3 regions of the Streptomyces sp. NBC_01233 genome follow, and region 1 is predicted to be linked to each of the others. Evidence: riboswitches for the same ligand, from Rfam matches in the RefSeq annotation. Region 1 holds a riboswitch; each other region holds the start of a gene.
The links. Region 1 has a riboswitch for cobalamin ahead of OG332_RS38490 (ABC transporter substrate-binding protein). Riboswitches for the same ligand answer to the same signal wherever they lie in the genome.
Positions count from the first base shown of each region.

Region 1 (10,458 bases):
TGCGCTTCACCGCGCCCGGTGTGGTCCTGCTGGACCGCGCGCACCCCAGCACCCCGGCGGACTCCTGGTCACGCTCCGCCGACCAGGCCAAGTCCGTCCTGTCGAAGGCGACGGACGCACGCGGGCGGCGCTTCGACGTCATCGACCTGCCGCAGCCCGACCTGAACAGGATCACGGGCGAGGGCGACGACTTCGTGTCGACCTACGCCAACTTCTACATCGCCAACGACGCCGTCTTCATGCCCAAGTTCGGCGACCGCAAGGCCGACGACAAGGCCCGCGGGATCCTGCAGGAGCACTTCCCCGAGCGGGACGTCGTGCCGGTCGCGATCGACACGATCGCCTCGGGCGGCGGCGGCATCCACTGCTCGACCCACGACCAGCCCGGGAAGCCCGCCGCCTGACCACGGGACCGAGGAGAACGACAGGCCCGCGGCAACCGTTGTCAGACCCCTCCCCCATGATGGAGAGCTTCAAGGGGGCATGGAGGAGGGGCGCATTGGAGAAGCTCACCGCGGCGGAGCTGAAGGACGTGTTCCGCCTGTCGGAGGCGGTCTGGTCACGCATCGCGACCGGCATGATCGCCCCCATCAATCCCGCATACACCGGCGGCGAGACGATGTGGTCCGGGCGCAATTTCGGCCGGTGGCTCGCCACCGAGCATCCCGGCCTCGCGGGCAAGGGTCCCGTCCTGCTGCGCCCGGCGCCTCCGGTAGAACCCCGCTACCTCGGCGGTTCGTACCGGACTCCCGAGGACGACACGGCCGTTGACAGCGATCTCTTCGCAGGCTTGTGGCGGACGCACGCGGGCGTGGTCGCCGTCGTCTATCCCCTGCACGGCATCGGCGCCGCGGGGAGCGAGCTCCTCGGCGTCCACGACGACGCCGACACCTTCGTCGTCGTCGATTACGCCTACGACCTCGACGGGCCCGGGCTGCGGGCCGTGGACCGGGACCGGCCCGAACTCGTCTATGCCCCGTCCTGGGCCCAGCTGGCCGCCCATGTGGGGACCCGCGTCCCGTGGTGGCCGCGCTCGCTGCGCCGCGAGGAGCACCTGACCGCGTGGCGGCCCGGAGACGAGCCCCGGCCGGTGGAGGTGATCACCTTCCCCTCCTGGGAGCCGCTCTACGCGCTGGCGCGGCAAGAGCCCGAAGGCTCCACGCTCCGGCACGCCTGTTTCACCATCGGCCACCGGATCCGGGCCTCGGCCGCGGACAGCGCCACCGGGGAGATGGAGCGCCTCCGCGCCTGGGAGCGGTCGGCGATGGACTCGATGGTGTTCCCGGCCGTGCCGGACACCGCTGATCCCGGCCTCGCGCAGCTCGCGACGGACGACGTCGTCGGCGCCGGACTCGCCGAGCTCTGCGCACGCACCGACGACCTGGCGGTGGAGTGTCTGGAACAGGTCAGTGGGTGGAGCGGCGCCGAGGACCTTCCGTACGGCGGCACGTTCCACTTGACGCGGACGAAGGTCACCCGATCCGCGGCCGAGTGGATCAACCGGCTGCGTGCCGTGCCGCCGACCGCACTCCATCGGGTGTGGGAGGAGGACTACGACACCGTGGGCACCTTCGTCGATCCGGCGACCGGAAGCCCCGTGGTCGCCGTCAAGGGGAGGTACCGATCCCGTGACGCCCGGGAGATCACCTACATCGGACGAGCCCCCAAGCGCCTTCCCGCCGGCTCCGTCCTCAAAGAGGTCATCCTCGACGAACCGATCTGGGTGCGCACCGGTGACGGCGTGCTGTACCCGGCCCCCGCCATGGACGCCCCCGGGCTGTCCTGGGGATACAACGGCTCGGGTCCCACGTGGCTCGCCGAGTGCGTCGGGCGGCTGCTCGACGACGGGGGCGCCCACGCCGTCACGTACGACGACGACTCGAAGGACGAACCCGGACTCGGAGAGTTGTTCCGGATCAAGCACAAGCAGGGCACGCGCATCTCTCGGCGGGAGCTCGTACGCGCGCGCAACTCGTCCTGACCGGCCCGTCCCCACCCCGCCCATCCCACCCCGGCCGTGCTGACCGGCGCCCCTCCCGAAAGGCCATGCGTCCATGCCCCGACCCCGCCCGCGCCCCGCATGGCAGGTCGCCGACTTCTTCGCCCTGGAGCAGGAAGCAGAGGTGTACCTGGCCGCGGTGGACGCCTGCGTGGCCGAGCCCGCCGCCGCACGGCGCCTGCGCGTCCGCCCGCAGGCGACCGCCGAAAGCACCCGTGCGGCCATGCTCACCGAGGCCAACGTCGCACGGGCCGTCGACCCCTGCCGGGACACCCAGGAGCGCTTCCGTTCCCAGCTCGAAGAGAGGGAACGGCTTCGTCGACGGCTCGACTACCTGCGCAACGGGACGCATCCGGCCACCGTGGTGCTCTGCTCGACCACCCTGCTGACGCTCCTGTTCCTCATCTTCGCGTCGTGGGCCACGGCCCTCGCCGGCGCCGTGATCCCGCTCCTGACCGCCACCGCGGTGTGGCGGCACCCGGTGTGGCGCATGAGCGTCCTGCTGAACCTCCGGGAATGGCGTCTGAGACCGGTCCTCCTCCTCTTGAGCAGGAGGACCGCATGGGCCGAAGCCGCCTGGAGCCGGGACCTCCAGGAGAACGGAGTGCGCCCCCTGGTCGCCCGTGTGGTGGAAGCGCTGCTCGGTGAGGACCCCGACTCGCTGCTCCTCGCCGACAGCTACGACGGCCTGCGCTCCCCGCGCAATCCGCAGTACGTGATCGACAGCCCGGCGGCCCGGAGCCTCGCTCGCAAGATCACCCAACTGGAGAGCGGCGGGACCATCGCGGTCAGCGGTTCCCGGGGCGTGGGCAAGTCGACGCTCCTGGAAACCTGCGCGAACGACGCCGAGTTCGCTGTCGTCGTGCAGGCACCGGCCACCTACTCCCCGTACGACTTCCTGCTGTCCCTCTACGTCAGGACGTGCGAGAGGTACCTCATCCATCACGGCTACGTCCCTCCCGCGTTCATCCGGCTCTCGACCTTCCGCAGGGCGGCGCGCCGGCTGTTCCCGGCCCTGCGCAACGCGCTCACCCTGCTGGCCTTCGGGATCACGGCGGGTGCGCTCGTCGTCCTCGGCCTGGCCGCGAGCACGCGCTCCCTCGCGACCCGGTACGAACGTCCCTTGCGTGCGCACGCGGCGGAGTACGGACACCGGGCGGCCGACGTGGTGGGGGACGTCTGGCGGGGCGAGCGGATCGGGACGGCCGTTCTCGTCGTCCTCGCCGGCGTCGCCCTGTGGAGCCTGCGGCGGTGGAGCCGGTGGGCGGACCTCCTCCGGGGTGGCCGATACGGGGTGGTCGCGATCGGCGGGCTGCTGGGCCTGGCCGCGTTCGTCTCGCTGTTCTTCGACACCGGTGTCCGGAGCGTCGTGGGGAACATCGGCGAAGACCCGGAGAGCCTCCTGCTGCTGCTCGTGGCGCTGGCCGCAGTGGCGAATCTGGCGCCCGAACAGCCGTGGGAGTTCCGGGGGCGTGTACTCGTCGCCACCGTCGGCCGCAGCCGGATCGCGCTCGGGGTGCTCCTCGTCTCGCTCGCGCTGCTCCTCACCCGGCCCACACCGCTGGCGGTCGCGACCGACCCCGAGAACCCCCTCCGGCTCGCCTGCGTTCTCGCGGGACTGCTGCTGGTCAAGGCGGGCTCCTGGACCCCTCCGGACCCGACACCGCCCCTCGTGACCGCCTGCCGCGACGAGCTGTACCGGCTGCAGACCATGCAGACGGCGTCCTCCGCGGTCACCGCGGGTGCTCCTCAGCTCCTCACCACGCAGACGGCCTCGCTGTCGACCCTGCCGCCGAACTTCCCCGAGCTGGTCTCCGACTTCCGTGACCTGCTCACGGACATCGCCGCCGAACAGCACCGGCAGGGGGAGCGGGTCGTGATCGCGATCGACGAGCTGGACCGGCTGGGCTCGGACACCGAGGCGCTCGCGTTCCTGAACGAGATCAAGGCCATCCTGGGCGTGCCCCACGTCCACTGCCTGATCTCCGTCGCGGAGGACGTCGGCGCCTCGTTCGTACGCCGGGGGCTCCCGCACCGCGGCGTCACCGACAGCTCGCTGGACGACATCGTGCACGTCCTGCCGTGCACGCTGGAGGAGTCCAAGAAGATCCTCGGGCGCCGGGCGTCCGGTCTCTCCGAGCCCTACAAGGTGCTCACGCACGCCCTCTCGGGCGGAATACCCAGGGACCTGATCCGCTACGGCCTGCGCCTGGACGAGATCACGTCCAAGACCCAGCTCATCGAACTCACGGACATCTCAAGCCAGTTGATCCTCGAAGAGCTCGCCGACACGCTCGCGGGCTTCCGCACGCTCCTGAGCAAGCAACAGTGGACGTCACGAACCAGCGCGCTCCTCATCGCGTTCCGGAACCTGACGGGCCATCTGCGAGCCGGCTGTCCCTGCGTCTCCCCCGAGCTCCGGCGGGCCCTGGAACACGTGGCCTTCCACGATCTCCACCGACACCTGGGCGAGGAAGCGGCTGCTGAGATTCCGGACGTGGCCCGGAATCTCATCGACGAGGCGTCGGCGTACGTCCTGTTCTCCCTGACCCTGCTCGACATCTTCGGCGCGGGTGACCTGGCCCGCCGCCGGGACGAGGCCGCGTCACGAGGCCCGGAAGGGGACCTGGACCTCCTGGGCCAGGCCCGTCAGGAGCTGGAGGTGTCCCCGTACAGCGCGCGACAGCTGATCGGCTCCATCCGAACCGCGTGGCGGCTCGCGGACGGCCCGGCCGCCGGCCTGCCGCCGACGGTCCCACCCGCCCGCAGCCCCGACTGCCCCCGCCACCCACGGCCGGCGGCCTGAGGGACGAGGCACGAGGCACGAGGCCGTCCGGAAACCCTTCCAGCCCGTCTGCGTCCTCCCTACTCCTCGGAGAGCACGCCGGTCTCCGACCGGTCCACCTCCTGAACTCCGGCCGGGGTTGCAGGCGGGGGTCCGGCGGTGCGGTGCCGGAACAACGAGACGACCCAGCCGCAGAGGGCGAGGAAGAGGGCGGCGCCGAGGCTGCCGAGGAATTCGGGCAGCGAAGCGCGAAGCAGGTCGTACATGGAGGTGTCCGGGCACGCCGCGGGGCCTCGGTGCGTGCCCGTCCTCTTTCCGTACGACGTGGGCGAAGTGGTCCGGACCGTCCCCCGAGACCACGGGACGTGAAAGCCCGCGCACCCCTCGGCCAGGACGGCGGGCCGGTCGAGAGGTGTGCGGTGGGTCCGAACACGCGTGAGGAGTATGCCCTTTGAGAGGGCGGGCTGGAGGCGGAGTTGCGGCTTCCGGCCTGGTTGCGGTAGGGCGTCCCGCCCCCGGTCGGCCCGGGGCGTGCGAGGGCGGCCTGACCGGGGGTGCCGGCCTCGCGGGTAGGCTGTGAGCGCAGCTGGTTCGCCCCCGTCAGCCGGACGGGGTGCGTCGCAAGAGGGAACCCGGTGGGAATCCGGGACTGCCCCGCAGCGGTGAGTGGGAACGACCGCCGTCATACGCACTGGGACCGGAACCGGTCCTGGGAAGCGACGGCCAGTAGGAGCCCGCCGGGAGACCGGCAGGCGCGCCCGCGAGTCCGAAGACCTGCCACTGCCCGCATGACGAAGCGTCGTGCGGGGTCCCGAGGCACGCCTGCCCGGGGCCTTTCTGCCGCGACTCGCGAAGGAGAGTTGACGTGGCCGACCAGACCGTCACCACCGCTGGGTGCGTTGAGCACGACACCGGCTTCCCCGACGTCCCCGTCGACGTCGACGTCCCGGGGCCGATCCCCTCGTAGGCGCGGGGCCGCCTGCCCGCCCCGTGAAACGCCCCGCCCCCAGGCGCCGTGACCGGCCGTACGGGGACGTCGCCTTGCCGTCCCCGCGAGCCGCAGCGCGATTCACCCCGCCCGGCCCCGTGCGCCCGTGTGCTCCTGCGCCCTGCGCCCCGACAGGGCGTGAAGAACATCCGATCCATCCGCGGTGAGAGGACCACCCATGCCCCGCAACCACCCGAGAGCCGTGCTGTCCGCACTCGCCGTCGCCCTGCTGGCATCCGGCTGCGCAGGCGGCACCACGCCCTTTGCCACACCCTCGCCGGGCACGACCGCCGAGGGCTTTCCGGTCACGGTCACCAACTGCGGCGTGACGAGCACCTATCAGCGCCCGCCGCAGCGCGCGGTATCCCTGAACCAGCACGCGACCGAGGTGATGCTGGCGCTCGGCCTGGAGAAGTCGATGGTGGGGACGGGCTATCTCGACGACAGGATCCTCCCCGAGTACCAGGCCGCCTACGACAGCGTGAAGGTCCTCTCCAAGGAGTACCCGTCCTTCGAGGCACTCCTGGAGGCCGAGCCCGACTTCGTCTACGGCGGGTGGACCTCCACCTTCGACGAGAAGGAGGGACGCAGCCGGGCCGCCTTCACCAAGGCCGGGATCAACACCCGCCTCAACACCGAGGAGTGCCCCACCGGCCCGGTGGACGTGGCCGCCGTGGACGAGGAGATCCGCACGGTCGCCAAGATCTTCGGTGTTCCCGAGCGGGCCGAGGAGCGGTTGGGGCAGCTGCACGCCACCCTCGGCAAGGTCGAGACCGGGCTCACCGGCGCCGCCCCGGTCAAGCTCTTCGTGTACGACAGCGGCGACAAGACGGCCTTCACCGCGGGCGGCAAGGGCATCGGCAACGAGATGATCCGGCGGGCCGGCGGGGTGAACCTCTTCGCCGACCTGGACAAGGCCTTCGGCGACGTCTCGTTCGAGCAGGTGGCGCAGCGGGCTCCCGAGGCCATCGTCATCTACGACTACGGCGACCGGTCCGTCGAGGACAAGAAGAAGTTCCTGCTCGCCCATCCGGCGCTGAAGGACGTGCCCGCGATCAAGAACCAGCGGTTCGCGGTCCTGCCGCTGTCTTCCACCGTGGTCGGTGTGCGGGTGCCGTCGGCCGTCGAGTCGCTGGCGCGTCAGCTCCACCCGGGCCTCGTCCGGTGACCGGGGCGAAGGCCTCGACACCCGTGGGGGCGGGCCCTCGCGAGGAGGTCCGGCCCGGCCTTCGCGAGGAAGACCGGCCCGACCCCGCGCGGCGCCCCGGGATCCCGTACGCCGTGGTGCTGGCCCTCCTGGGCGTGCTGGTGGTCGGCGCCGCCACCGCCGGCATCGCGGCCGGCTCGATCAGCGTCCCGGCCGACCAGGTGTGGGGCATCCTGCTGCACCGCGTGCACCCGTCCCTCGCCGAGCCGACGTGGACCCCGGTGCGCGAGACGATCGTCATGGACGTCCGCCTGCCCCGGGTACTGCTGGCCGGGGTGGTCGGCGCGGGCCTGTCGGTGGCCGGAATGGCGCTGCAGGCGCTGGTCCGCAATCCGCTGGCCGATCCGATGCTGCTGGGCGTGTCCTCGGGCGCGTCGGTCGGCGCGGTGCTCATCCTGGTCCTGAACCTGACGGTGTTCGGGCTGTTCACCCTGCCGGTGGCCGCGTTCTGCGGGGCCCTGGCCGCCTTGGTCGCCGTCTACTTCCTGGCCCGCTCCGGCGGGCGGATGACGACGGTGCGGCTGGTCCTGGCGGGTGTGGCCACGGCCGAGGTGCTGTCGGCGCTGGCCAGCTTCCTGATCGTCACCTCGAACGACCCGCACAAGACCCAGTCCGCACTGCGCTGGATGCTCGGCGGACTGGCCGGCACCACCTGGACGACGGTGTGGATCCCGGTGGGCGCGGTCCTGCTCGGGACGGCCGTCCTCCTCGGCGTCTGCCGTCCGCTCAACCTCCTGCTGGCCGGGGAGGAGGCCGCCGCGGCCCTCGGTCTGGACGTGCACCGGTTCCGCGGCGCCCTGTTCACGCTGGTGGCCCTGATGATCGGCACGATCGTCGCGGTGAGCGGGCAGATCGGCTTCGTCGGGCTGATCATGCCGCACGTGGTGCGGCTGCTCGTGGGCGCCGACCACCGTCGCGCGCTGCCCGCCGCGGTCCTCCTGGGGGCGGCGTTCCTGATCTCGGCCGATCTGGCCGCGCGCACGCTCATGAGCCCGGAAGAGGTACCCGTGGGCATCCTCACCGCCCTCGTCGGCGGCCCCTTCTTCCTCTGGCTGATGCGACGGAAGGCTGCCCGGTGACCAACCGACCGACCGGAGAGCCCGGTTCCCTCCGCGCCGAGGACGTCAGCGTCCTGGTGAACGGCAAGGCGCTGGTCCACCAGGCGTCCCTGCACGTGGCGCCCGGCGAGGTCGTGGGCCTGGTCGGCCCCAACGGCGCCGGCAAGTCCACCCTGCTGCGCACCTTCTACCGGGCGGTGCGGCCCACGTCGGGCCGGGTCCTCCTCGACGGCGAGGACGTCTGGCGCATGCCGGGCAAACGTCTCGCCCAACGCCTCGCGGCCGTACTGCAGGAGACGTCCGGGGACTTCGAACTGACCGTGTACGACGTGGTGGCGATGGGCCGCACCCCGCACAAACGGGCCTTCGCGGGCGATGACGCGGACGATCGCGGCATCATCACCCGGTCCCTGGCGGAGCTGCGCGTCGAGTCCCTCGCGCACGCGCCGTTCGACCGGCTGTCCGGCGGGGAGAAGCAGCGGGTCCTGATCGCCCGCGCGCTCGCCCAGCGCACGGGGACCATGGTGCTGGACGAACCGACCAATCACTTGGACCTGCGTCACCAGCTGGACGCACTGCGGCTCGTGCGGCGGCTCGGCGTCACCGCCGTCGTCGCGCTGCACGACCTGAACCTCGCCGCGGCGTTCTGCGACCGGATCTGTGTCATGACGGGCGGCCGCGTCGTCGCCACCGGGGAGCCTGCGGAGGTGCTGACGGCGCCGCTGCTGTCCGAGGTGTACGAGGTCGAGGCCGAGGTCATCGAGCATCCGCGCACCGGGGTGCCGTTCGTCAGCGTCCTGCCCGGCTACGAAGGGCCGGCCGACGGGGCGCCGGACGGGGGAGGGCCGGCCGTTCGCCGGGACTGACCGGACGCCATCACGCGACCCTCGCGGCAGTGCGGGCGACGGGGTGCAGGGCCGCGTACTCCAGCTCCAGCGGCTTGGACGGGGCGATCGAGACGTCGAGCCGCGCCGGAGCCGAGCCCGCCCGCCCGCCCGCACCAGGAGGTCACCGACGGCCGCGATCACCGCCCCGTTGTGCGACGAGCGTCCGCACTCCGTACTTCCCGCAGGCGGCCAGGGCCTCGCGGGTGAGCACGTCTGCGACGGCCTCCTGGAGGGAGGCGGCGCCGTCGGCCCGCGGGATCTCCTCGCCGCGCGTGCGGTGCTGCTCGGCCCAGCGCGCGGCGGCGGTGTTCGGCCCGGGGAAGGAGAGGGCGTACGGGGCGCCTCCGGGACGCGTGAGCGGGCGGGGGAACGCCACCGCGCAACGGTTGTCGCCGCGGGCGGCCCGGTCGATGGCCGGCCCGCCCGGACAGGGCAGGCCGCAGGCCGGGGTCTTGGCATCGGCCGGCCCGACCCGCAACGCACCCGAGAGGCCCGGTCCGGTGGTGACCGCGACGGCGTCGATGTCGGAGATCCGCGGCCCGGCCCGGTCCAGGGCCTCCCGTACGACGGGGTGGAAGGCGTGGAGGCGGACGCGGGCGGCGATCTGCGGCACCACCCCGCCGAACCGTGCGTGTTCGTCCGTGCCCGACGCCACCACGGGCGCGGGCAGCCGCCCGTCGGCCACGATCCCGGCACCGGTCTCGTCATACGACGACAGAGGACGACAGAGGGGGGGTTCGACGCGAACGGGTGCCGGCGGGAACTCGCACCGCACCACGCACGACTACCTCTCCGGCGGCTCCCGCACGGATGACCGCGACGGGCGCAGCGCCGTACACGTACCCAGGATCTGGAGAGCCGATGACCGGAAGGCAACCCGAGACCCGCAACCACCCCGCCTGGCCGCGCTGGGCGCCGCCGCCGGCCCTGGCCGGCTTCGTCGTGCTCCTGGCGGCCGTGTTCGCCCTCTCCTACGGGGTGGGATCGGCCGCCGGGCCGGTCGCTCCCGGCCTGCACCGGACCGGCACCGATGCGGGATCCGGCGGCGGTATGGGTGGCATGGGCGGTACGCATCCGGGGAGCGGGAGGTGACCGCGGACGCCGTGGGCGCCACCCTGGCCACGACCGATCTGACCGTCGGCGGTATGACGTGCGCGGCCTGCGTGAACCGGGTGGAGAAGCGGCTGGCCCGGCTCGACGGGGTGACCGCGACGGTCAACCTCGCCACCGGGAAGGCGCGGGTGAGCCATCCGCCGGCCGTGACCGTCCAGGACCTGGTCGCGGCGGTGGAGCGCGCCGGTTACACCGCCGAGCCGCCCCCGGCGCCCGCACCGCGTGAGGAGTCCCCGCCCGGGGAGCCGCCCGCTGACGGCGAAAGCGAAGGCGAACGCCTGGAGCGCGAACGGCTGTTGATCACCGTGCTGCTCTGCGTCCCGGTCCTCGTGCTGTCGATGGTGCCCGCCCTGCAGTTCCGCAACTGGCAGTGGCTGTGCCTCACTCTCGCCGCTCCGGTCGTCGTGTGGAGTGCCCTGCC
Region 1 is NZ_CP108514.1:8,222,476-8,232,933, reverse strand. It holds gene OG332_RS38510 (agmatine deiminase family protein) at 1-404, shown strand, start outside; gene OG332_RS38505 (hypothetical protein) at 500-1,981, shown strand; gene OG332_RS38500 (P-loop NTPase fold protein) at 2,055-4,805, shown strand; gene OG332_RS38495 (hypothetical protein) at 4,865-5,050, opposite strand; cobalamin riboswitch at 5,354-5,580, shown strand; gene OG332_RS38490 (ABC transporter substrate-binding protein) at 5,951-6,940, shown strand; gene OG332_RS38485 (FecCD family ABC transporter permease) at 6,964-8,058, shown strand; gene OG332_RS38480 (ABC transporter ATP-binding protein) at 8,028-8,903, shown strand; partial or broken gene OG332_RS38475 (hypothetical protein) at 8,914-9,642, opposite strand; gene OG332_RS38470 (hypothetical protein) at 9,786-10,016, shown strand; gene OG332_RS38465 (heavy metal translocating P-type ATPase) at 10,070-10,458, shown strand, end outside.

Region 2 (10,458 bases), 110 kb from region 1:
GGCGGCCTCCAGGGGGCCGAGCCGGCTCCGGCCGTCGAGCTCGTCGGCCCAGGAGCGTGCGGTGTCCAGCCGGGTCCCGCGGTAGAGCGCCGACGGGTCCCGGCCCTCGCGCTCCCATTCGGCGGCGGCGTGGGCCAGCTGCTGGTGGATCAGGAGCCCGGCCCGGTCGGCGTGGATCCAGCCGCGCAGCCGTGGCCAGGCGTGCAGCAGGGCCTCGTGGGTGATCTCGACGGTGTCGCTGTCCATGGTGATCAGACGGGCCCGTACGAAGGCGTCGAGCGCGGCCGCGGCGGGGCCCGCGTCGGCCAGTTGGTCCATCAGCGCGGTCCGGCTCATCCGCCGCCGCGCCGCCCCCGTGCCGTCGGCCACGTGCACCAGCCGTACCAGGACGCGGCGCAGCGTGTTCTGCTCGGCCGGGTAGAGGCGGGCGAACACCTCTTCGGCCGTGCGGGCGATCGCCCCCTGGATGCCGCCGGTGCGCTCGTACCCGGCGACGGTCAGCGTGGAGCCCTCGCGCTGCCGCCAGGTGGCCATCAGCGCGTGGGAGACCAGGGGCAGCGCACCGGAGGGCGTACGGTCCGGCGGGTCGTCGCGCAGGCCGACATCGCGCAGCAGCAGCGGGACCAGGCCCGGTTCGAGGGTGAGGCCGGCGCGTTCGGCGGGCCGGGTGATCGATTCCCGGAGCTCCGCGAGGGACATCGGGGGCAGTACGAACAGCCCGCCGGTGAAGACCGGGGCCAGCTCCGGAAGGTCCAGACAGTTCCCGGAGAAGTCCGCCCGTACGCCGAGCACCACGACGGCGGGGTCGTGCCCGGCGGGCGGCGCCGGACCGGAGGCGGCCAGGGCGCAGAGCACCCGGACGAACGCGCGCCGCTCGTCCTCGTCGGAGCAGAGCGTGAACAGCTCCTCGAACTGGTCGACGAGCAGCACCGGCCGGGGCGGAGGCGGCCGCCGGTCCCCGGAACCGGACGGCAGCCGCTGCGACAGCCGGTGGACGGCTTCGAGCAGCGCGTGCGGGTGGTCCCGCAACTCCCGTGCCGTGATGCCGAGATCGCTGCCCAGGACCTTCGCGGCGCAGTCCAGCAGCTCCTCCAGCGGATGCGCGGTGGGAGTGAACCGCATCACCGGCCACGTGTCGGCGCCGGGCATCGGGAAGCCGCCGCCGCGCCGCAACGCCGGTACGAGACCTGCGTTGAGCAGCGAGGACTTGCCCGCGCCCGACGGGGCGACCAGCATCAGCGGTGCGATGTCGACCCGCCCGAAGACCCGTTCGACCAGCTCGGCCGTCGCCCGCTCCCGGCCGAAGAACCACTCGGCCTCCCGCGCGGTGAAGGCCGGCAGACCGCGGTACGGACACGCTCCGTCCGTCGGCGGCCCGGCGTCGGCAGGGCCTTCGGCGCCGGCCTCGGGCGCTCCCGTCTCCCGGACCATCCGCAGCAGTTCACCTCCCGCCCGCAGTACGTCGTCGCAGCGCCGCGCGACGTCGACGGTGACGCGCTTCGAGCCGGTCTCGATCTTGCTGAGATAGCCCTTGCTGTAGTGCGTCTGCCGTGCGAGGTCCGCGAGGGACAGGCCGCGTTGCACCCGCAGACGTCTCAGCTGCGCAGGGAAGTGCACCGACGTGTCGTCGGACGCGTGCTGGTGATCGGTCTTCCGCCGGCGGTCCGGATCCCCCAAAACATCCCCCATGGCAATGCGCGCCCAGGCAGCGAGATGGCACTGCCCAGGCTACCGCGGGGGTACGACGGAAGACGGGATCCTCCAGCCGGTATGACCAGAACAGGAACCCCCGGAGCCGCCCGCGCGGCGGCTCCGGAAGCCCTCGCCGCGGGAGCGCTACCGGTTGAGGCGGATCGAGTTGATCGGCGTGAGGTCGGCGTAGACACCGGTCTTGGCGGCGATGGGGCTGCCGCAGCCCGCGCCGTTGGAGCCGGTGCACAGGTTTGCGGTCGCACCGCCGTACTGATTGTTGAGCACCCAGTGGTTCCCGAACTGGTTGCTCAGGTTGTGGGCCCCGTACGAGTAGAAGACGTGGGTCGGCTTGACGGCCGGGTTCTGGTTCTGAGGGTAGATGCAGACCGCCCCGTCCGGGCATCCGGCCCACGCGTCGACCGGCTTGGCCTCGACCGAACCGCTGAGCGCGAGGACGGCGGTGGCGGCGGTCGCGAGGGCGGCGGCGCCGCGGAACATCTTGCGCATGGTTTCTCCTGGTGGTTCTTGTCTCCTGCGGACGACTTCAGCCTGCCCCCGCCGGATGCGGCGGTCGACGGGTTGCCCGTTGCCCCTTGCCGGAGCCCCCGGGAAACCCCCTGCGACCAGCACGGTGTCGAAGCGGGGGGCAACGGCCCGCGCCGCGTCCCCGGCTCCGGGTGACGAGGTGTCACGCCGCGACGGCGCAAGGCCGTCGCGGCGAGTCCCGCGATCCACTCCTCCGGACGTCAAATTGCGCCGTTTGCCCACGGCATGTACCCGTCCGCTTACCCAATGTGGCGAACTGCTCTAATCGCCCATAACTTCTGCATCGTGACGAACCGACAAATCAAGTCCCTCATGTGCATCGCAGTCGTCATGGCCGCAGGGATCGGCGTGGCCGCGCCACCCGCCGCCGCGGCCGGACGGCGAGTGCACCCGGGCGACTCGATCCAGGACGCGGTGAACGCCGCACGACCGGGCGACATCATCACCGTGATGCCCGGCACCTACTACGAGAACGTGCTGATCACCAAGCGGCTCACCCTGCGGGGGTTCGGCGCCCGTACGGTGATCAAGCCGCCGATCATCCAGGCCGCGCCGGCAGCACCTGCGGCACCCGCGGCACCCGACGCGCCGGGCGGGGCGGCAGCGGCCGCGCCGGGCGCACCGGCGGCTCCCGCGCGCGCGGCCACCGCCTGCTCGCAGGCCGACACCGGGATCTGCGTCATGGGGACGCCCGAGCAGAGCGTGAACGAGGTGAAGATCCGCGCGCTGACCGTCTCGGGCTTCAAGCGGAACGGCATCTGGGCCGCCTACACCGACCGGCTCAGCGTCGAGCGGGTGATCTCCGAGAAGAACGGCACCTGGGGGATCGCTCAGGAACGGTCCACCCGCGGGGTGTTCCGCGGCAACGTCGCCCGAGACAACACCGAGTCGGGAATCTTCATCGCCAACACCGTCGAGCGGGAGGGCGGCGCCACCGACACCCTGGGCGCGGTGGTCCTGCGCAACACGCTGACCGGGAACCGGATCGGAGTCACGGTCAGGCGCGTCAGGAACCTCTCCGTCAGCGACAACCTCCTCACCGGCAACTGCGGCGGCGTGTTCGTCGTCGGCGACGAGGGCGAGCCGGGTGCCGGAGCCATGACCATCCGCGGCAACTGGATCCACGAGAACAACAAGTTCTGCAAGGGCAACAGCCGCCTCCCCGACATCCAGGGCGTCGGCATCGTCCTCACCGGGGCCGAGGAGACGGTCGTGCGCGGGAACTCCATCCGCGGCAACGTCGGCGCCTCCCCCCTGTCCGGCGGAATCCTGCTGTTCAAGAGCTTCGTGGGCGCGACGAACACGGACAACGTCATCCAGGACAACGTGGTGCGGGGCAACCAGCCGGCCGACCTGGCCAACCAGGGGACCGGAACGGGCAACCGGTTCGTAGGCAACCGGTGCGGGACCTCCGTACCGGCCGGGATGTGCTGACCGTGCTCCACCTCATCAGAAGAATCGAGGCCGTATGACCACGGTAAGTTCCACCTCCACGCCCGCCACCGTCCCCGTACCCCCGCACACCCCCCAGCCGGCCATGCGCCTGCGGGAGCTCGTGTTCGGGGCGGCCTGCGCCGCGGCCGTACGGGCCGCGGCCCGCCTCGGCGTGGCCGACGCCCTCGGTTCGGAGCCCACCACCGCCGCCGCGCTCGCCGCGGCGGTGGACTCCGAGCCCCGGCCCCTGGAACGGCTGCTCCGCGCCCTGGCCTGCTACGGGATCTTCGAGGAGACCGAGGACGGGAAGTTCGTCCACACGGAGATGTCGCGGCTGCTGCGCGAGGACGATCCGCAGAGCCTGCGCTACATCTCCCTGTGGTGCACGGAACCGTGGACGTGGCAGGCCTGGCCGCGCCTCGACGACGCCGTGCGTTCCGGCGGGAGCGTCTTCCAGGACCTCTACGGCAAGGGGTTCTTCGACTACCTGCACGAGGACGCGCACGAGTCGGCCCACGTGTTCAACCGGGCCATGACCACCTCCAGCATGCAGTCGGCGCTGGACGTCGCGGAGCTCCTGGACCTCACCGGGGTCTCCGTGGTCGCGGACATCGGCGGCGGCCAGGGGCACGTACTGGCGAGCCTGCTGGAGAAGCACCCGACGGTGCGCGGCGTCCTGCTCGACCTGCCGGGCGTGGTGGCGAAGGCGGATCCCCGGCTGCGGGACGGCGGTCCGCTCGCCGAGCGGGCCGGCATCGTTCCCGGGGACTGCCGCGAGGCCATCCCCGTCGAGGCCGACATGTACATCATCAAGAACATCCTGGAATGGGACGACGAGAGCACCCGCAGGACCCTGCACAACGTCGTCTCCGTGGCCCGCCCCGGAGCCAGGGTCGTCATCATCGAGAACCTGGTCGACGACACCCCGTCGATGAAGTTCACCACGGCCATGGACCTGCTGCTGCTCCTCAACGTGGGCGGTGCGAAGCACACCAAGGACAGCCTCTGCACCCGGATGCGGGACGCGGGGCTGGTCATCGGCCAGATCCGTCCGGTCAACCCGTACCTGCACGCGTTCGAGTGCACCGTGCCCGAGTGATTCCGGGCCGTCCGCGCGCCACAACGCCTCGAGACCGGCGCGATGAGCCGGTCTCGGGGGCGTCGGCACGACGGACGGGCGGTGCCCGTCCGTCCGAACGCGTCAGGCCTTGGCCGCCAGGGCGTTGTTGACGAGGTCCAGGAACTCGCGCGGCGACTTGCACCGGTCCGCGTCGGCGGGCAGGGGCCGGCTGTGCCGGTTCTCCAGCTCGCCGACGATGCCGAGGAGGCCCAGGGAGTCGAGCCCCCACTCGTCGAAGCCCGAGTCGGGGCGGCTCGCCATGGCCGCGGGGTCGACGTTCACACCGGCCCCCTTCTTCATCAGGGCGGCCAGTTCTTCCATGGTCAGTCGAGCGGTCATGACGGCCATCTCCTCAGGCTTGGTCCGGCGTACGCCGGTCGGTGATCAGGCGCATTTCAGAGCGCGCGAGGAAGCGCGAGATCTCCTGGTCGGTGGTGGGGACGCCGTCCTTGGCGCTGTCGAGCAGCCGGGCCAGCACGGCCGCCTTGTGGCCGCCCTCGACGCCGAGCGTCAGGGCGGGCCGGGCGTCGAGCGGGCCGCGCATGTCGAGGAGCCGGACGACGATGTCGTCGCGCTGGAACAGGGTGCTGCCCTCGATGGGGCTGGTCGGGTCGTCCACGGCCGCCTCGTCCTGGCCGGCGAGCAGCCGGGCGAGCGCCATGCCGCACCCGTTCTTGGCGGGGTAGAAGAGCGCGTGCCGCCTGACGTCCGCGTGCTCGCGGCCACCGCCCGCCACGTGGTGCACCGCGGGGAGCGCCGCTCGGGTGAAGAACATCCGGGCGGATCCGGGGTCGCTGAGGTCCCGGTCCTGTTCCAGGTACGGGTTGATGGCCTCCTCCAGGGCCCTGACCTCGGGCTGCAGGGCCACGTGGCGCAACGCCGCGAGGAGGTCGCCCTCCACCTCGACCGCCCGTACGACCCGGTTGTCGTGCATGAAGAGCGAGGTGCGGCGCAGCCGGGTGTTCGCGTCGACCTGCGCCTGCGGGGAGGTGTACCCGGCGAGCAGCTCCGCCACGACGGGTTCGCTGCCCGGCTTCACGGTGAAGGTGAGGGCGTGGCGGACCACCCCGTCCCCGCGCCGCGGGGCGACCTGGAGGCGGTCCCCGGACCGGTCCCCGAAGTGCGCGGAAGCGGCGTCGGGGCCGAACCCGGGATCGGAGCCGGCGGACGAGGGGGAGAGGGAGGCGGCGGGGACGGAGTCCTTGCCGGTCACCCGCAGCACGCTGAAACGCAGCGAGCGCGTGTCCCGTACGCAGCCGTGGAGCGGCTGCACCGACGCGACGTGCTCCTCGCTGTTGACCCAGGCCAGGAACCGCGGTGCGCTCTCCCACTCACTGGTGATGAGCCACTGGGAGGGGTTCTCGATCGACTGGCACAGCTCGTCGCTGATGTGTCCGGGGACGGAGGACACCTGCTTGCGGAGATGCTCGTAAACCTCCAGGAACTGGTTCTGCGCACCGTCGTACAGATCCAGCAGCAGCACGACCCGAAGCCTCGAGTCGTCGAAGGCGGACTGGGATATCCGTTCCGACAAGGTTGTCATCGTTCACACTCCTTCGAGACCACACGGTCGCCACGGGGCGGCGCCACCCGAACCGATCGTTGTCCCGTAATCCCCCCGGCGCGAGAGGAGAGAACCAACCGGGTGAACGAGCGAGGGAAGCGCCCTCGCACAGGGCATGGAAGAGCCATGAAGGAAAACGTCGACCACCGCGTCCCTGTCCTCATCGTGGGCGGCTCGCTGGTGGGCCTGTGCACCTCGCTCTTCCTCGGCCGGCACGGCATCAGCCACATGCTGGTCGAGAAGCACGCGGGTACCTCGATGCACCCGCGAGGACGCGGTATCAACGTACGGACCATGGAGTTGTTCCGCGTCGCCTGTGTCGAGGACCGGATCCGCGAGGCGGCCTCGGTCCTGGCGGACAACCACGGCATCCTGCAAGGCGGCTCCCTGACCGGTGAAGACCAGGAGTGGCTGTTCGAGCAGATCGACCCGGGGGGCGCACTCGCCCGCTTCAGCCCGTCGGCATGGTGCCTGTGCAGCCAGAACGACATCGAGCCGGTACTGATGTCCGTGACCCCCGGGCTCGGGGCCGACCTGCGGTTCTCCACCGAGCTCCTCTCCTTCGAACAGGACCCGGGCGGTGTGACCGCCATCGTGAAGAACCGCGACACCGGGGAGCACAGCACGGTGCGCGCGGACTACCTCGTCGCCGCCGACGGGCCGCGCAGCCCGGTGCGGGAAGGGCTGCGGATCGGCCAGAGCGGTCCCGGCGACCTCTTCCACAACGTGAGCGTCACCTTCCGGTCCCGCAAGCTCGCGGACGTGGTCGGCGATCGGCGTTTCATCGTGTGCTACCTGACCAAGCCCGACGCCGACGGGGCCCTGCTGCCGGTGGACAACAGCGAGCGGTGGGTCTTCCACGCGCCGTGGCACCCCGACCGCGGCGAGACCCTGGAGGACTTCACCGACGAGCGCTGCGTCGAGCACATCCGCCGGGCCGTGGGCGCACCCGACCTGGACGTCGAGATCACCGGGAAGGCCCCGTGGCACGCGGCCGAGCGGGTCGCGCAGCGGTACGCGGCCGGCCGGGTCTTCCTGGCTGGTGACTCCGCCCACGAGATGTCGCCCACCGGGGCGTTCGGCTCCAACACCGGTATCCAGGACGCGCACAACCTGGCCTGGAAGCTCGCAGCCGTACTGGACGGCGCGGCCGGCCCCGGGCTGCTGGAGACCTACGAGGCCGAGCGGCTTCCGGTGGCGCGGGCGACGAGCGAGCGCGCCTCGGCCCGGTCCGCCGAGCACAGCCACCCGGGGTACGAGCCCGACCCCGAGACCGTCCCCGAGGCCCAGCCCGAGCCCGCCCCGGGCGGGGGCGGACGGCAGGGCGGCGTCCTGTCCGTGGCCATGGGCTACCGCTACAACCAGGGCGCGGTCCTGGGCACCGACCCCGACCAGCCGGTCGTGCCCGAACGGATGCGTCTGTGCGGCGAACCGGGCACGCGCGCGCCGCACATGTGGCTCCGCGCCCCGGGGGAGGAGCAGCCGAAGTCCACCCTGGACCTCTACGAGCGGTCCTTCGTCCTGCTCAGCTCCGAGGGCACGCCGTGGAGCGGGGCGGCGGGATCCGTGGCCAAACGGATGAACGTGCGCCTGGACGCCTACGCCATCGGCGACGGACCGGAGGCCGACCTGATCCCTTCGAGCGGCGGCGACTGGGCCGAGGCGCACGGCACGACCGAGGCCGGGGCGGTCCTCGTCCGCCCGGACGGCTTCGTGGCCTGGAGGGCGGAGGGGGCCGTGGCTGATGAGGAATCGGTCCTCTACAAGGTCCTGACCACTCTGCTGGACCGGTACTGACCTTCCCCCCGGATCCCCGCGCCGCCCCGGCGGCGCGGGGATCCTCCGTGTCCCGGTCTCGCCGCGCCATCCGGATACTGGACAACCCTGTCCGTTGACGACGAACGCCATCTACTCTGGCAGGGCAGCTGGTTCGCCCCCGTCAGCCGGACGGGGTGCGTCGTAAGAGGGAACCCGGTGGGAATCCGGGACTGCCCCGCAGCGGTGAGTGGGAACGACCGCCGTCATACGCACTGGGACCGGTACCGGTCCTGGGAAGCGACGGCCAGTAGGAGCCCGCCGGGAGACCGGCAGGCGCGCCCGCGAGTCCGAAGACCTGCCCGTTGCCCGAGCGCGAACGACCGCGCCCGGTTTCCCGGTGACCTCGTGGGCGGGTCGGCGTGCTTCAGGCGGATCGTTTCCGGCGCGTACCTCAGGCGTACGCGCATCCGGCGGTCCGCCCGTTCCGGCACCCCTTCGCAGCCCAGGCCCGTCACCGGGTCCATGGAGACACGCTCGCGAAGGAGAGTTCCGTGACCACCGAGTCCGCAGCCGCGGCAGTACAGGCCACCGTGTACGGCTATCCCCGCCAGGGCGGCAGCCGCGAACTGAAGAAGGCCGTCGAGGGCTACTGGAAGGGCCGCGTCACCGCCGTCGCCCTCCGGGAGACCGCCCGCGACCTGCGCCGGACCAACTGGCAGCAGCTGGCCGACGCCGGCATCACCGAAGTGCCGACCGGCGACTTCTCGTACTACGACCACGTGCTGGACACCAGCGTGATGGTCGGCGCCGTCCCCGAACGCCACAGCGCCGCCGTGCGGACCGACGCCCTCGACGGCTACTTCGCCATGGCGCGCGGTACCCAGGACGTGGCGCCGCTGGAGATGACCAAGTGGTTCGACACCAACTACCACTACCTGGTGCCCGAACTCGGCCCGGACACCGTGTTCACGGCGGACTCCTCGAAGCAGGTCGCCGAGCTCGAAGAGGCGCTGGCGCTCGGCCACACCGCCCGCCCGGTGCTGGTCGGGCCGGTGACGTACCTCCTGCTGGCCAAGCCCGCCCCCGGTGTCGCCGCCGACTTCGAGCCCCTGACCCTGCTCGACCGCCTGCTGCCCGTGTACGCCCGGGTCCTGGCCGAACTGCGCGCGGCCGGAGCCGAGTGGGTGCAGCTGGACGAGCCCGCCCTCGTGCAGGACCGCACCCCCGCCGAACTGAACGCCGCCGCCCGCGCGTACCGCGGGCTCGGCGCCCCGGGCGACCGGCCGAAGCTGCTCGTGGCCTCGTACTTCGACCGGCTCGGCGAGGCCCTGCCGGTGCTGGCCAAGGCCCCCGTCGACGGGCTCGCCCTGGACTTCACCGACGCCGCCGCCGCGAACCTCGCCGACCTCGCCGCCGTCGGCGGGCTGCCCGGCAAGCGCCTCGTCGCCGGCGTCGTCAACGGCCGCAACATCTGGATCAACGACTTCGAGAAGTCCCTGTCCACCCTCGGCACCCTCCTGGGGCTCGCCGACCGGGTCGACGTGGCAGCCTCCTGCTCCCTGCTCCACGTCCCGCTGGACGCCACCGTCGAGCGGGACGTCGACCCGCAGGTCCGGCGCTGGCTCGCCTTCGCCCGGCAGAAGACCGCGGAGATCGCCGCGCTCGCCCGCGGCCTCGCCCGAGGCACCGACGCGATCGCGGCCGAACTCGCCGCCAACCGGGCCGACCTGGCCTCCCGCGCCAACTCCGCCGTCACCCGCGACCCCGCCGTGCGCGCCCGGACCGCGGCGGTCACGGACGCGGACGGCCGCCGCTCCCAGCCGTACGAGGAGCGCGCGACCGCGCAGCACGCCCGGCTGGGCCTGCCGCTGCTGCCCACGACGACCATCGGATCGTTCCCGCAGACCGACGAACTGCGCGTGGCCCGCGCCGACCTGCGGGCCGGCCGCATCGACACGGCGGGCTACGAGGACCGCATCGAGGCCGAGATCCGGGAGGTCGTGGCCTTCCAGGAGAAGGCCGGCATCGACGTCCTCGTGCACGGCGAGCCCGAGCGCAACGACATGGTCCAGTACTTCGCCGAGCAGCTCACCGGCTACCTCGCCACCCAGCACGGCTGGGTCCTGTCCTACGGCACCCGCTACGTCCGCCCGCCCGTCCTGGCCGGCGACATCTTGCGCCCCGACCCGATGACCGTGCGCTGGACCACGTACGCGCAAGCGCAGACCGGCCGCCCCGTCAAGGGCATGCTCACCGGCCCCGTCACCATGCTCGCCTGGTCCTTCGTCCGCGATGACCAGCCGCTCGGCGACACCGCCCGCCAGGTCGCGCTGGCCCTGCGCGA
Region 2 is NZ_CP108514.1:8,115,319-8,125,776, forward strand. It holds gene OG332_RS38065 (nSTAND1 domain-containing NTPase) at 1-1,689, opposite strand, end outside; gene OG332_RS38070 (hypothetical protein) at 1,837-2,199, opposite strand; gene OG332_RS38075 (right-handed parallel beta-helix repeat-containing protein) at 2,524-3,672, shown strand; gene OG332_RS38080 (methyltransferase) at 3,707-4,771, shown strand; gene OG332_RS38085 (acyl carrier protein) at 4,874-5,131, opposite strand; gene OG332_RS38090 (SchA/CurD-like domain-containing protein) at 5,145-6,335, opposite strand; gene OG332_RS38095 (FAD-dependent oxidoreductase) at 6,438-8,153, shown strand; cobalamin riboswitch at 8,266-8,491, shown strand; gene metE (5-methyltetrahydropteroyltriglutamate--homocysteine S-methyltransferase) at 8,666-10,458, shown strand, end outside.
Region 2: it holds a riboswitch for cobalamin, as region 1 does, so the genes downstream of both, metE (5-methyltetrahydropteroyltriglutamate--homocysteine S-methyltransferase) here and OG332_RS38490 (ABC transporter substrate-binding protein) in region 1, are expected to answer to the same signal.

Region 3 (10,458 bases), 2.1 Mb from region 1:
GGCGTGGCTTCCTCGCGGTTGACTGTGGAGTCAAATGCGCGACCGGGGGCACGGCAGGCGGCGTGGCGCCTGCCGTGCCCCCGGTGCGATCACACTGCTGGGTGGTGCGGGAACTGCGGGGTGGGACTACTTGTTGATGCGGCTCGCGATTTCCTTGTCCGCGTCCGCGCCCGCCTTGGCGGCGTCCTCACCGTTCAGGACCTTGGTCATGAACTCCTTGATGGGGTTCGGCTCGGTCTCGACGTTCGCCCAGCCCGCGGTGACCGGAGTGATCTTGCCGTTGACGCCGGCCTTGCCCATGGCCTCGGCGAAGGAACCGGCGGCCGGGGTGAAGTTCGCGCCGGCCTGGTTCGGCAGCAGGGCGCCCTTGGTCTCGGCGGCGTACTTGGTCATCTGGTCCTTGCCTGCGGCGAGGGCCAGCCACTCCTTGGCGAGCTCCTTGTTCTTGGAGCGCTCGGCGACCGCGAGGTTCGAGCCGCCGAGGAAGACGGTGCTGGTCTTGTCAGCGGTCTTGCCCGGGATCGGGAAGTAGCCGAAGTCGGCCTCCTTGCCCGCGTCCTTCAGGGCCTTCTCGGCACCGCCGGCCTCCCAGCCGAGACCGATCCAGGAGGCGACGCCGCCCTTGGGGACGATGTCGGTGGACTGCTGCGGGTTGGCCTCGTCCTTGTCCTTGGGGGCGGTGGAGAAGGACTGGAGCTTCTTGTAGAACTCCACGGCGGAAGCGGCCTGCGGGGTGCCCAGTCCGCCCTTCCACTTGGCGCCGTCCTTGACGGCGAGGTCGCCGCCCTCGTCCCAGACGAAGCCAGCGAGGACGTACCAGCTCTGGCCGGGCAGGTAGATCGGCTGCGAGGCCGGGTCGGCCGCCTTCAGCTTCTCCAGACCGGCGATCCACTCGTCGCGGGTCTTCGGCGGGGTGACGCCGGCCTTCTCGTAGGCCTTCTTGTCGTAGATGACGACGCGGTTGGCGGCGTACCACGGAGCGGAGTAGAGCTTGCCGTCGATCTCGGCCGAGGCGAGCATGCTCTTCTGCCAGGCGTCGGCGCCGAGCTTGGCCTTGTCCTTCGTCAGGTCGGCGAGCCCGCCGGTGACCGCGTAGCCGGCGGTCTGCGTGTTGCCGAGCTCGAGGACGTCCGGCGGGTTGTTCTCGGAGAGGGCCGTGGTGACCTTCTCCTGGATGCCGGTCCACTTCTGCTCTTCGACCTTGACCGTGACACCGGGGTGCTTGGCCGAGAACTCCTTGTTGACCTCGTCGATCCAGGCCTTGGGAGCGGAGCCGTCCATCACCCAGACGGTGATCTCCTTGGCGCCACCCGCGTCGGTCTTCGCCTTGTCGTCGCCGCCGTTGCCGCACGCCGCGACTCCGACCATCATGCCCGCGACACTGACCGCCGCGATGAGCTTGCGCTTCACGCCACCCTCCTCAGGGATGCCTGCCTGCACTTCCCTCGCCCGCCGCGGTGACATACGCGAAGTACTGCCGTGGGGCCGGGATCTGATCCATATTGGTTTAGACCAGTAGCTGGAGCTTGGCCTAGACCTTTAGGGGTGTCAAGGGTCTAATGAGCGGGTGCCCGGTCCGTTATCGGACCGACACCTGGGGAGAGAGAAGGCCTGTCCCCCCACTCGTGTCACGATGTGACCGCACATATCGGAGGAGCCGGTGACGGCAGCGAAACTGGAGTCGGGAAGGCGGGCGGCGATGGCCACCGAAGGGGCGACCACGGAGCCGGACGGCGGGGCAGCAACCCGCACGGCACGTGTTCCCAAGTACTACCGACTCAAGCGGCACTTGCTCGACATGACCGAGACGCTGCCACCCGGCACCCCGGTGCCGCCGGAACGCACGCTCGCGGCCGAATTCGACACCTCGCGGACCACCGTCCGGCAGGCCCTCCAGGAACTGGTCGTAGAAGGGCGACTGGAGCGGATCCAGGGCAAAGGCACCTTCGTCGCCAAGCCCAAGGTCTCCCAGGCGCTCCAACTCACCTCGTACACCGAGGACATGCGGGCCCAGGGACTGGAACCGACCTCCCAGCTCCTCGACATCGGCTACGTGACCGCCGACGACACCCTCGCCGGACTGCTCAAGATCACCACCGGCGGACGGGTGCTGCGCATCGAGCGGCTGCGCCTGGCCAGCGGAGAGCCGATGGCCATCGAGACGACGCACCTGTCGGCCAAGCGCTTCCCGGCCCTGCGCCGTTCGCTCGCCAAGTACACCTCCCTCTACACGGCCCTCGCCGAGGTCTACGACGTCCACCTGGCCGAGGCCGAGGAGACGATCGAGACCTCACTGGCCACCCCGCGCGAGGCCGGACTGCTCGGCACCGACGTCGGCCTGCCGATGCTGATGCTGTCGCGGCACTCCCTGGACGCCGACGGGGAACCGGTGGAGTGGGTGCGGTCGGTGTACCGCGGCGACCGGTACAAGTTCGTCGCCCGGCTCAAGCGCCCCGCCGTCTGACGGCCGGCGCCGCCGTCCGGCGCCGGTCCGACAGCCCTCCGGCGGCCGTCCCCCTATACCGGCAAGCGGAATACCGGAATACGGACGGGGTCTTACGTTCACCGGGCAATCCCCCGTAGATTCCCTGCGCTTACGCAGATGATCGACGAGGGGACGAGGGTCATGCCTGAACCGGAAGCAACAGGGACAGAACGGAACACGGCGAGTCCGGACACCACACCGGGCTCGCCTTCTCCGAAGTCCATCGCCGTGTGGGTGCTCGTCGGACTCGTCGGCGCCATCGGCTGGGGCGTGCTGGCGCTCTCGCGCGGCGAGGAGATCTCGGCCGCCTGGCTGCTCGCCGCCGCGCTGGGCTCGTACGCCATCGGCTACCGCTTCTACGCGCGCTTCATCGCACACCGCGTGCTCAAGGTGGACAAGACGCGGGCCACCCCCGCCGAACGCCTTGACAACGGTGTCGACTTCCATCCCACCGACCGCCGGGTCCTCTTCGGCCACCACTTCGCCGCCGTCGCCGGCGCCGGCCCGCTCGTCGGACCGGTGCTCGCCGCGCAGATGGGCTACCTGCCGGGCACCATCTGGATCGTCGCGGGCGTCATCTTCGCCGGCGCCGTGCAGGACATGATCACGCTGTTCTTCTCCACCCGGCGCGACGGCCGCTCGCTCGGCCAGATGGCCCGGGACGAGATCGGCCCCGTGGGCGGAGCCGCCGCCCTGGTCGCCGTGTTCGCCATCATGATCATCCTGCTGGCGGTGCTCGCGCTGGTCATCGTCAACGCCCTGGCGCACTCCCCCTGGGGCGTCTTCTCCATCGGCATGACGATCCCGATCGCCCTCTTCATGGGCTTCTACCTGCGCGTGCTGCGGCCGGGCCGGGTCACCGAGGTCTCCTCCATCGGTGTCGCCCTGCTCCTGGTGGCCATCGTCGCGGGCGGCTGGGTCGCCGAGTCCTCCTTCGCGGACACCTTCACGCTGGAGAAGGAGACGCTGGTCATCTGGATGGTCGCCTACGGCTTCATCACGTCGGTGCTGCCGGTGTGGATGCTGCTCGCGCCCCGCGACTACCTCTCCACCTTCATGAAGATCGGCACCATCGCACTGCTGGCGCTGGGCGTGGTCATCGCGATGCCGATGCTGAAGATGCCCTCGGTCACGGACTTCGCCTCGCGCGGCGACGGCCCGGTCTTCGCCGGCTCGATGTTCCCCTTCGTCTTCATCACCATCGCCTGCGGCGCCCTGTCCGGCTTCCACTCGCTGGTCGCCTCGGGCACCACCCCGAAGATGATCCAGAAGGAGACCCAGGTCCGGGTCATCGGCTACGGCGCGATGCTGACCGAGTCCTTCGTCGCCGTCATGGCGATCATCGCGGCCTGCATCATCGAGCCCGGCCTCTTCTTCGCGGTGAACTCCCCCGGCGGGGTCATCGGCACCACGGTCGAGTCCGCCTCGCAGGCGGTGACCGACTTCGGCTTCGCCATCTCCCCCGAGGCGCTGGCCCAGGCCGCGAAGGACGTGGAGGAGGCCAGCCTGCTGTCCCGTACGGGCGGCGCGCCGACCTTCGCACTCGGAATGTCGGAGATCTTCTCGTCGGTGATCGGCGGGGCCGGCATGAAGGCCTTCTGGTACCACTTCGCCATCATGTTCGAGGCGCTGTTCATCCTCACCACCCTCGACGCGGGCACCCGCGTCGGCCGGTTCATGCTCCAGGACACCCTCGGCAACCTGCACAAGTCCTTCAAGGACGTCAGCTGGAAGCCCGGCGTCTGGCTGGCGAGCGCGATCGTCGTCGGCGCCTGGGGCTATTTCCTGTGGGTGGGCATCAAGGACCCGCTGGGCGGCATCAACCAGCTGTTCCCGCTCTTCGGCATCGCGAACCAGCTGCTCGCCGCGGTCGCCCTGGCCGTCTGCACCACCCTGCTGGTCAAGTCCGGCCGCCTCAAGTGGGCCTGGGTGACGGGCGTCCCGCTGGCGTGGGACGTGGCCGTGACGCTCACCGCCAGCTACCAGAAGATCTTCTCCGACAATCCGAAGATCGGCTTCTTCGCGCAGCGCAGCACCTACCAGGAGGGCATCGACGCCGGGAAGGTGCTCAAGCCCGCGAAGAACATGGACGAGATGCACACCGTGGTCACCAACGCCACGGTGGACGGGGTGCTGTCGGCCCTCTTCGCCCTGCTGATCATCATCGTGCTGCTGGACGCGGCCCGCACCTGCCTGAAGGCCGTCCGCAAGCCGGAGTCGGTGAGCCTCACCGAGGTCCCGTGGACCGAGTCGAAGATCGTCGCCCCGGCCGGGCTGATCCCGACCGCCGAGGAGCGGGCGGAGCTCGCCGCGGCGGGCCTCGACTCGGGCGGCGGGCGGGTCAAGGAGACACTGTCCTCATGAGCGGCCCCACGAGCGGCTTCAGCCGCCTCACGGGCGGCCCCCGCGGCCTCCCGCGGCTGCGCGGCGCGCTGGCCCGGGCCCGGTACTACGTACGGGAGTTCTCCGGGGAGGCGGCGTACGACCGGTACGTCGCCCACGCCCGCTCCCACGACCCGGACGCGGCGGTCCCGACCCGCCGGGACTTCGAACGCGCGCGCACGGACGCGCGCGAGGCGGACCCCCGCAAGGGCTTCCGCTGCTGCTGAGTCACACCGGAGGGCCCCGCCGAAACCCGGCGGGGCCCTTCGCGCGCCTCCGGCACACTCGACCGCATGGACATCACGATCAGGCCTGTGCAGCCTGCCGAGTACGCGGAACTGGGCGAGATCACCGCCCAGGCCTACCTCGCCGACGGGCACCTGGACTTCAACGAGGACGACGGCTACCTGAACGTGCTGCGCGACGTGGCCGGCCGGGCCGCCCTGGCCGAGGTGCTCGTCGCCGAGCGGGACGGGCTGATCCTGGGCGGCGTGACCTTCGCCGCACCCGGGAGCCCGCTCGCCGACATCGCCGGCCCGGACGAGGCCGAGTTCCGGATGCTCGCCGTGGCCCGCGAGGGGCGCGGCCGGGGCGCCGGCGAGGCTCTGGTGCGGGCGTGCATCGAGCGGGCGCGGGCGATCGAGGGCGTGTCCGGCATGGTGCTCTCCACCCAGCACAGCATGACCGGCGCCCACCGGATCTACGCGCGACTGGGCTTCGTACGCGTTCCCGAGCGGGACTGGGCGCCGATCCCGGGCCTGACACTCCTCGCGTATCGGCTCAACCTGTAGCCACGCCGACACTACATGTGGGGGTTGCCGCAGACGGCCGCCCCCACATGTATGCTCAAGGCTGCTGTCGCCGCAGGGGAATTCGGTGTGAATCCGGAACTGTCCCGCAACGGTATGAAGTGTCCGCCTACCGGACACCAAGTCCGATGACCTGCCGACAGCGCGCCCGGCTCGACCGAACCGGGTGCCGACACGTCCGGGCCTCGCGGTTGGGCCGGTGGACGCCATGCGGTGTGTACGCGTTGCTGCCACGCCCGCATGCGCCCGCTCGCGCCCCGCTCCGCCGATGACCGGGCCGAGCGAGGGAGAGCTCCCGCCGTGACCATCGCGCCTTCCGCACCGCGCGCCGAGTCCGTTTCTGGCGACAACACCGAGGGCCCGGGGGCCACGCTGCTGCGTACCCTCACCGAACTTACGGCGGACCTCCCCGACACCGACCCCGGGCGCGTCGCCGCCGCCGCGCTCCGCGGCCGCAGCTCCGCCGCCGACGAGGCCGAACTGCGCGGTCTCGCCACCGAGGCCGCCGCCGGTCTGATCTCCGAGGACCCCGCGTACTCGAAGCTCGCCGCCCGGCTGCTGACGCTGGCCGTGCGCGACGAGGCCGCGAGCCAGGGCTCCACCTCCTTCTCGGCCTCGGTCGAGGTCGGCCACCGCGAGGGCCTCATCGCCGACCGCACCGCCGAGTTCGTGCGCACGCACGCGAACCGGCTGGACGCGCTGGTCGAGCACACCCTCGCCGAGGGCGCCGACGACCGCTTCGGCTTCTTCGGCCTGCGCACCCTGCACAGCCGCTACCTGCTGCGGCACCCGATCACCCGTCAGGTCATCGAGACCCCGCAGTACTTCATGCTGCGCGTGGCCTGTGGCCTCGCCGCGGACGAGAGCGTCCAGGCCGTCGAGGAAGTGGCCTCGCTGTACCGGCTGATGAGCCGCCTCGACTACCTGCCCTCCTCCCCCACCCTCTTCAACTCCGGCACCCGGCACCCGCAGATGTCCTCCTGCTACCTGCTGGACTCCCCGCTGGACGAGCTCGACTCGATCTACGACCGCTACCACCAGGTGGCGCGCCTGTCGAAGCACGCGGGCGGCATCGGCCTGTCCTACTCCCGCATCCGCGCCCGCGGTTCCCTGATCCGCGGCACCAACGGCCACTCCAACGGCATCGTGCCGTTCCTGAAGACCCTCGACGCCTCCGTCGCCGCCGTGAACCAGGGCGGCCGCCGCAAGGGCGCCGCCGCCGTCTACCTGGAGACCTGGCACGCGGACATCGAGGAGTTCCTGGAGCTCCGCGACAACACCGGCGAGGACCAGCGCCGTACGCACAACCTGAACCTCGCCCACTGGGTCCCGGACGAGTTCATGCGCCGCGTGAACTCGGACGCAGAGTGGTCGCTGTTCTCCCCGGCCGACGTGCCCGAGCTGGTCGACCTGTGGGGCGACGAGTTCGACGCCGCCTACCGCAAGGCCGAGGCGGAGGGCCTGGCCCGCAAGACCATGCCCGCCCGCGACCTGTACGGCCGGATGATGCGCACCCTCGCGCAGACCGGCCAGGGCTGGATGACCTTCAAGGACGCCTCCAACCGCACGGCGAACCAGACCGCCGAGCCGGGCACGGTCGTGCACTCCTCGAACCTGTGCACCGAGATCATCGAGGTCACCAACGACGGCGAGACGGCCGTCTGCAACCTCGGCTCGGTCAACCTCGGCGCCTTCGTCGTCGACGGGGAGATCGACTGGGAGCGGATGGACGAAACCGTCCGCACCGCCGTGACCTTCCTCGACCGCGTGGTGGACATCAACTTCTACCCGACCGAGCAGGCCGGCCGTTCCAACGCCCGCTGGCGCCCGGTGGGCCTGGGCGCGATGGGCCTCCAGGACGTCTTCTTCAAGCTGAAGCTCCCCTTCGACTCCCCCGAGGCGAAGGCCCTCTCCACCAAGCTCTCCGAGCGCATCATGCTCGCGGCGTACGAGGCCTCGTGCGACCTGGCCGAGCGCAGCGGCCCGCTGCCGGCCTGGGAGCAGACCCGCACCGCTCGCGGCGTCCTGCACCCGGACCACTACGACGTGGAGCTGAACTGGCCGGAGCGCTGGGACGCGCTGCGCGCCCGCGTCGCCGAGAGCGGCATGCGCAACTCCCTGCTCCTCGCCATCGCCCCGACGGCCACCATCGCGTCGATCGCCGGCGTGTACGAGTGCATCGAGCCGCAGGTCTCCAACCTCTTCAAGCGCGAGACGCTCAGCGGTGAGTTCCTCCAGGTGAACGGCTACCTGGTGGAGGAGCTGAAGGCGCTCGGCGTGTGGGACGCCCAGACCCGCGAGGCGCTGCGCGACTCCTCCGGCTCGGTCCAGGGCTTCGGCTGGATCCCGGCGGAGGTCCGCGAGCTGTACCGCACGGCGTGGGAGATCCCGCAGCGCGGCCTGATCGACATGGCGGCGGCCCGTACGCCGTTCCTGGACCAGTCGCAGTCGCTGAACCTGTTCCTGGAGACGCCCACCATCGGCAAGCTCAGCTCGATGTACGCGTACGCCTGGAAGCAGGGTCTGAAGACCACGTACTACCTGCGCTCGCGCCCCGCGACGAAGATCGCCCGCGCCGCGTCCGCGTCCGCCGTCCCGGCCGCCGCCACCCCGCTCCCGCAGGCCGTCGACGCCGACGCTCTGGCCTGCTCCCTTGAGAACCCCGAGTCCTGCGAGGCCTGCCAGTAATGAGCTCCACCGACAAGAAGAACCTCCTGGACCCGGGCTTCGAGCTCACGCTCCGCCCGATGCGCTACCCGGACTTCTACGAGCGCTACCGGGACGCGATCAAGAACACGTGGACCGTGGAGGAGGTCGACCTCCACTCGGACGTCGCGGACCTCGCGAAGCTGACGCCGGCCGAGCAGCACATGATCGGCCGCCTGGTCGCGTTCTTCGCGACGGGTGACTCGATCGTCTCGAACAACCTGGTGCTGACGCTCTACAAGCACATCAACTCCCCGGAGGCGCGCCTGTACCTGTCGCGCCAGCTGTTCGAAGAGGCCGTGCACGTCCAGTTCTACCTGACGCTGCTCGACACCTACCTGCCCGATCCGGACGACCGGGCGGCCGCGTTCGACGCGGTCGAGGAGATCCCCTCGATCCGCGAGAAGGCCCAGTTCTGCTTCAAGTGGATCAACGAGGTCGAGAAGCTGGACCGGCTGGAGACGAAGGCCGACCGCCGCCGCTTCCTGCTGAACCTAATCTGCTTCGCCGCGTGCATCGAGGGCCTGTTCTTCTACGGCGCCTTCGCGTACGTGTACTGGTTCCGCTCGCGCGGCCTGCTGCACGGCCTGGCCACCGGCACCAACTGGGTGTTCCGTGACGAGACCATGCACATGAACTTCGCCTTCGAGGTCGTGGACACGGTCCGCAAGGAGGAGCCGGAGCTCTTCGACGACGCCCTCCAGCAGCAGGTCACCGACATGCTCAAGGAGGCCGTGGAGGCGGAGCTGCAGTTCGGCCGCGACCTGTGCGGCGACGGTCTGCCGGGCATGAACACCGAGTCGATGCGCGAGTACCTGGAGTGCGTCGCGGACCAGCGTCTGGTCCGCCTCGGCTTCGCACCGGTGTACGGCTCGCAGAACCCGTTCTCCTTCATGGAGCTGCAGGGCGTCCAGGAGCTGACCAACTTCTTCGAGCGCCGTCCGTCGGCCTACCAGGTCGCGGTCGAGGGCACGGTCGACCTGGACGAGGACTTCTAGGGTCCCCGGTCGGGACGCGGTAACGCCGCGAAGCCGGGATGCGGTACACCACCGCGTCCCGGCTTCTCGCGTTTGCGGCGCCCGATGGTCCGGCTGCCCGTGTGCACGGTCGCCCCGGCTCAGTGGGCGACGGGGCCCCAGTGCATCCCGGCATGCCGGGTGCGGGGCCGGCGGACGGTGGGCGGCAGGCCGCCCGCCTTCTGGCGCGGCAGCCACACGAGCCGGGTCTCGACGGCCCGCAGTTGCCGGTCGATCCGACGGTCGCGCAGGAGCCCGTACAGGCTGGGGGCGAGCACCAGCGCGGCGACGGCAAGGACGGTGAGGTAGCTCAGGAACGTGTTCATAAGTCCACTGTCCTCCTGCGGGGAAAACTCGCACAGTGGCAGGACTGTCATGAAAGAGCGAATTACTGCCACACTGGAGGCATGCTGACCAACGTGGCCGTGGCCCTCCTCGACGAGATCGCCCCCTTCGAGTTCGGGATCTTCTGCGAAGTCTTCGGAATCGACCGCAGCGATCACGGACTGCCGGTGTACGACTTCGCCGTGTGCGCGGCGCAGGAAGGCCCCCTGGCCATGTCCGGCACCGGCTTCACGGTCTCCCCCGAACACGGGCTGGAGCGGCTGGAGAGCGCCGACCTGATCTGCGTGCCCGCCTTCCGCGACGCGGGCGACCGTACGTTCCCGCAACCGCTCCTGGAGGCGCTGCGCCGCGGGGTGGACCGGGGGGCGCGGGTGGTCAGCGTGTGCAGCGGCGCGTACGTGCTCGGGGCGGCGGGGCTGCTGGACGGCCGGCACTGCACCACGCACTGGATGCACGCCGCGACCCTGGCCCGGCGCTTCCCGCGGGCGCTGGTCGACCCGGACGTGCTCTACGTCGACGCGGGACCGGTCATCACGTCCGCCGGCACCGCCTCCGGCATCGACGCCTGCCTGCACCTCGTCCGCCAGGAGCACGGGGCCGAGGTGGCCAACACCATCGCGCGGCGGATGGTCGTACCGCCCCACCGGGACGGCGGGCAGGCCCAGTACATCGAGCGGCCGCTGCCGCGCACCTCCTGCGACACCGTGGGCGAGGT
Region 3 is NZ_CP108514.1:6,074,137-6,084,594, reverse strand. It holds gene OG332_RS29150 (extracellular solute-binding protein) at 127-1,410, opposite strand; gene OG332_RS29145 (GntR family transcriptional regulator) at 1,700-2,464, shown strand; gene OG332_RS29140 (carbon starvation CstA family protein) at 2,603-4,849, shown strand; gene OG332_RS29135 (YbdD/YjiX family protein) at 4,846-5,094, shown strand; gene OG332_RS29130 (GNAT family N-acetyltransferase) at 5,161-5,658, shown strand; cobalamin riboswitch at 5,700-5,831, shown strand; gene OG332_RS29125 (ribonucleoside-diphosphate reductase subunit alpha) at 5,977-8,364, shown strand; gene OG332_RS29120 (ribonucleotide-diphosphate reductase subunit beta) at 8,364-9,380, shown strand; gene OG332_RS29115 (hypothetical protein) at 9,500-9,724, opposite strand; gene OG332_RS29110 (helix-turn-helix domain-containing protein) at 9,806-10,458, shown strand, end outside.
Region 3: it holds a riboswitch for cobalamin, as region 1 does, so the genes downstream of both, OG332_RS29125 (ribonucleoside-diphosphate reductase subunit alpha) here and OG332_RS38490 (ABC transporter substrate-binding protein) in region 1, are expected to answer to the same signal.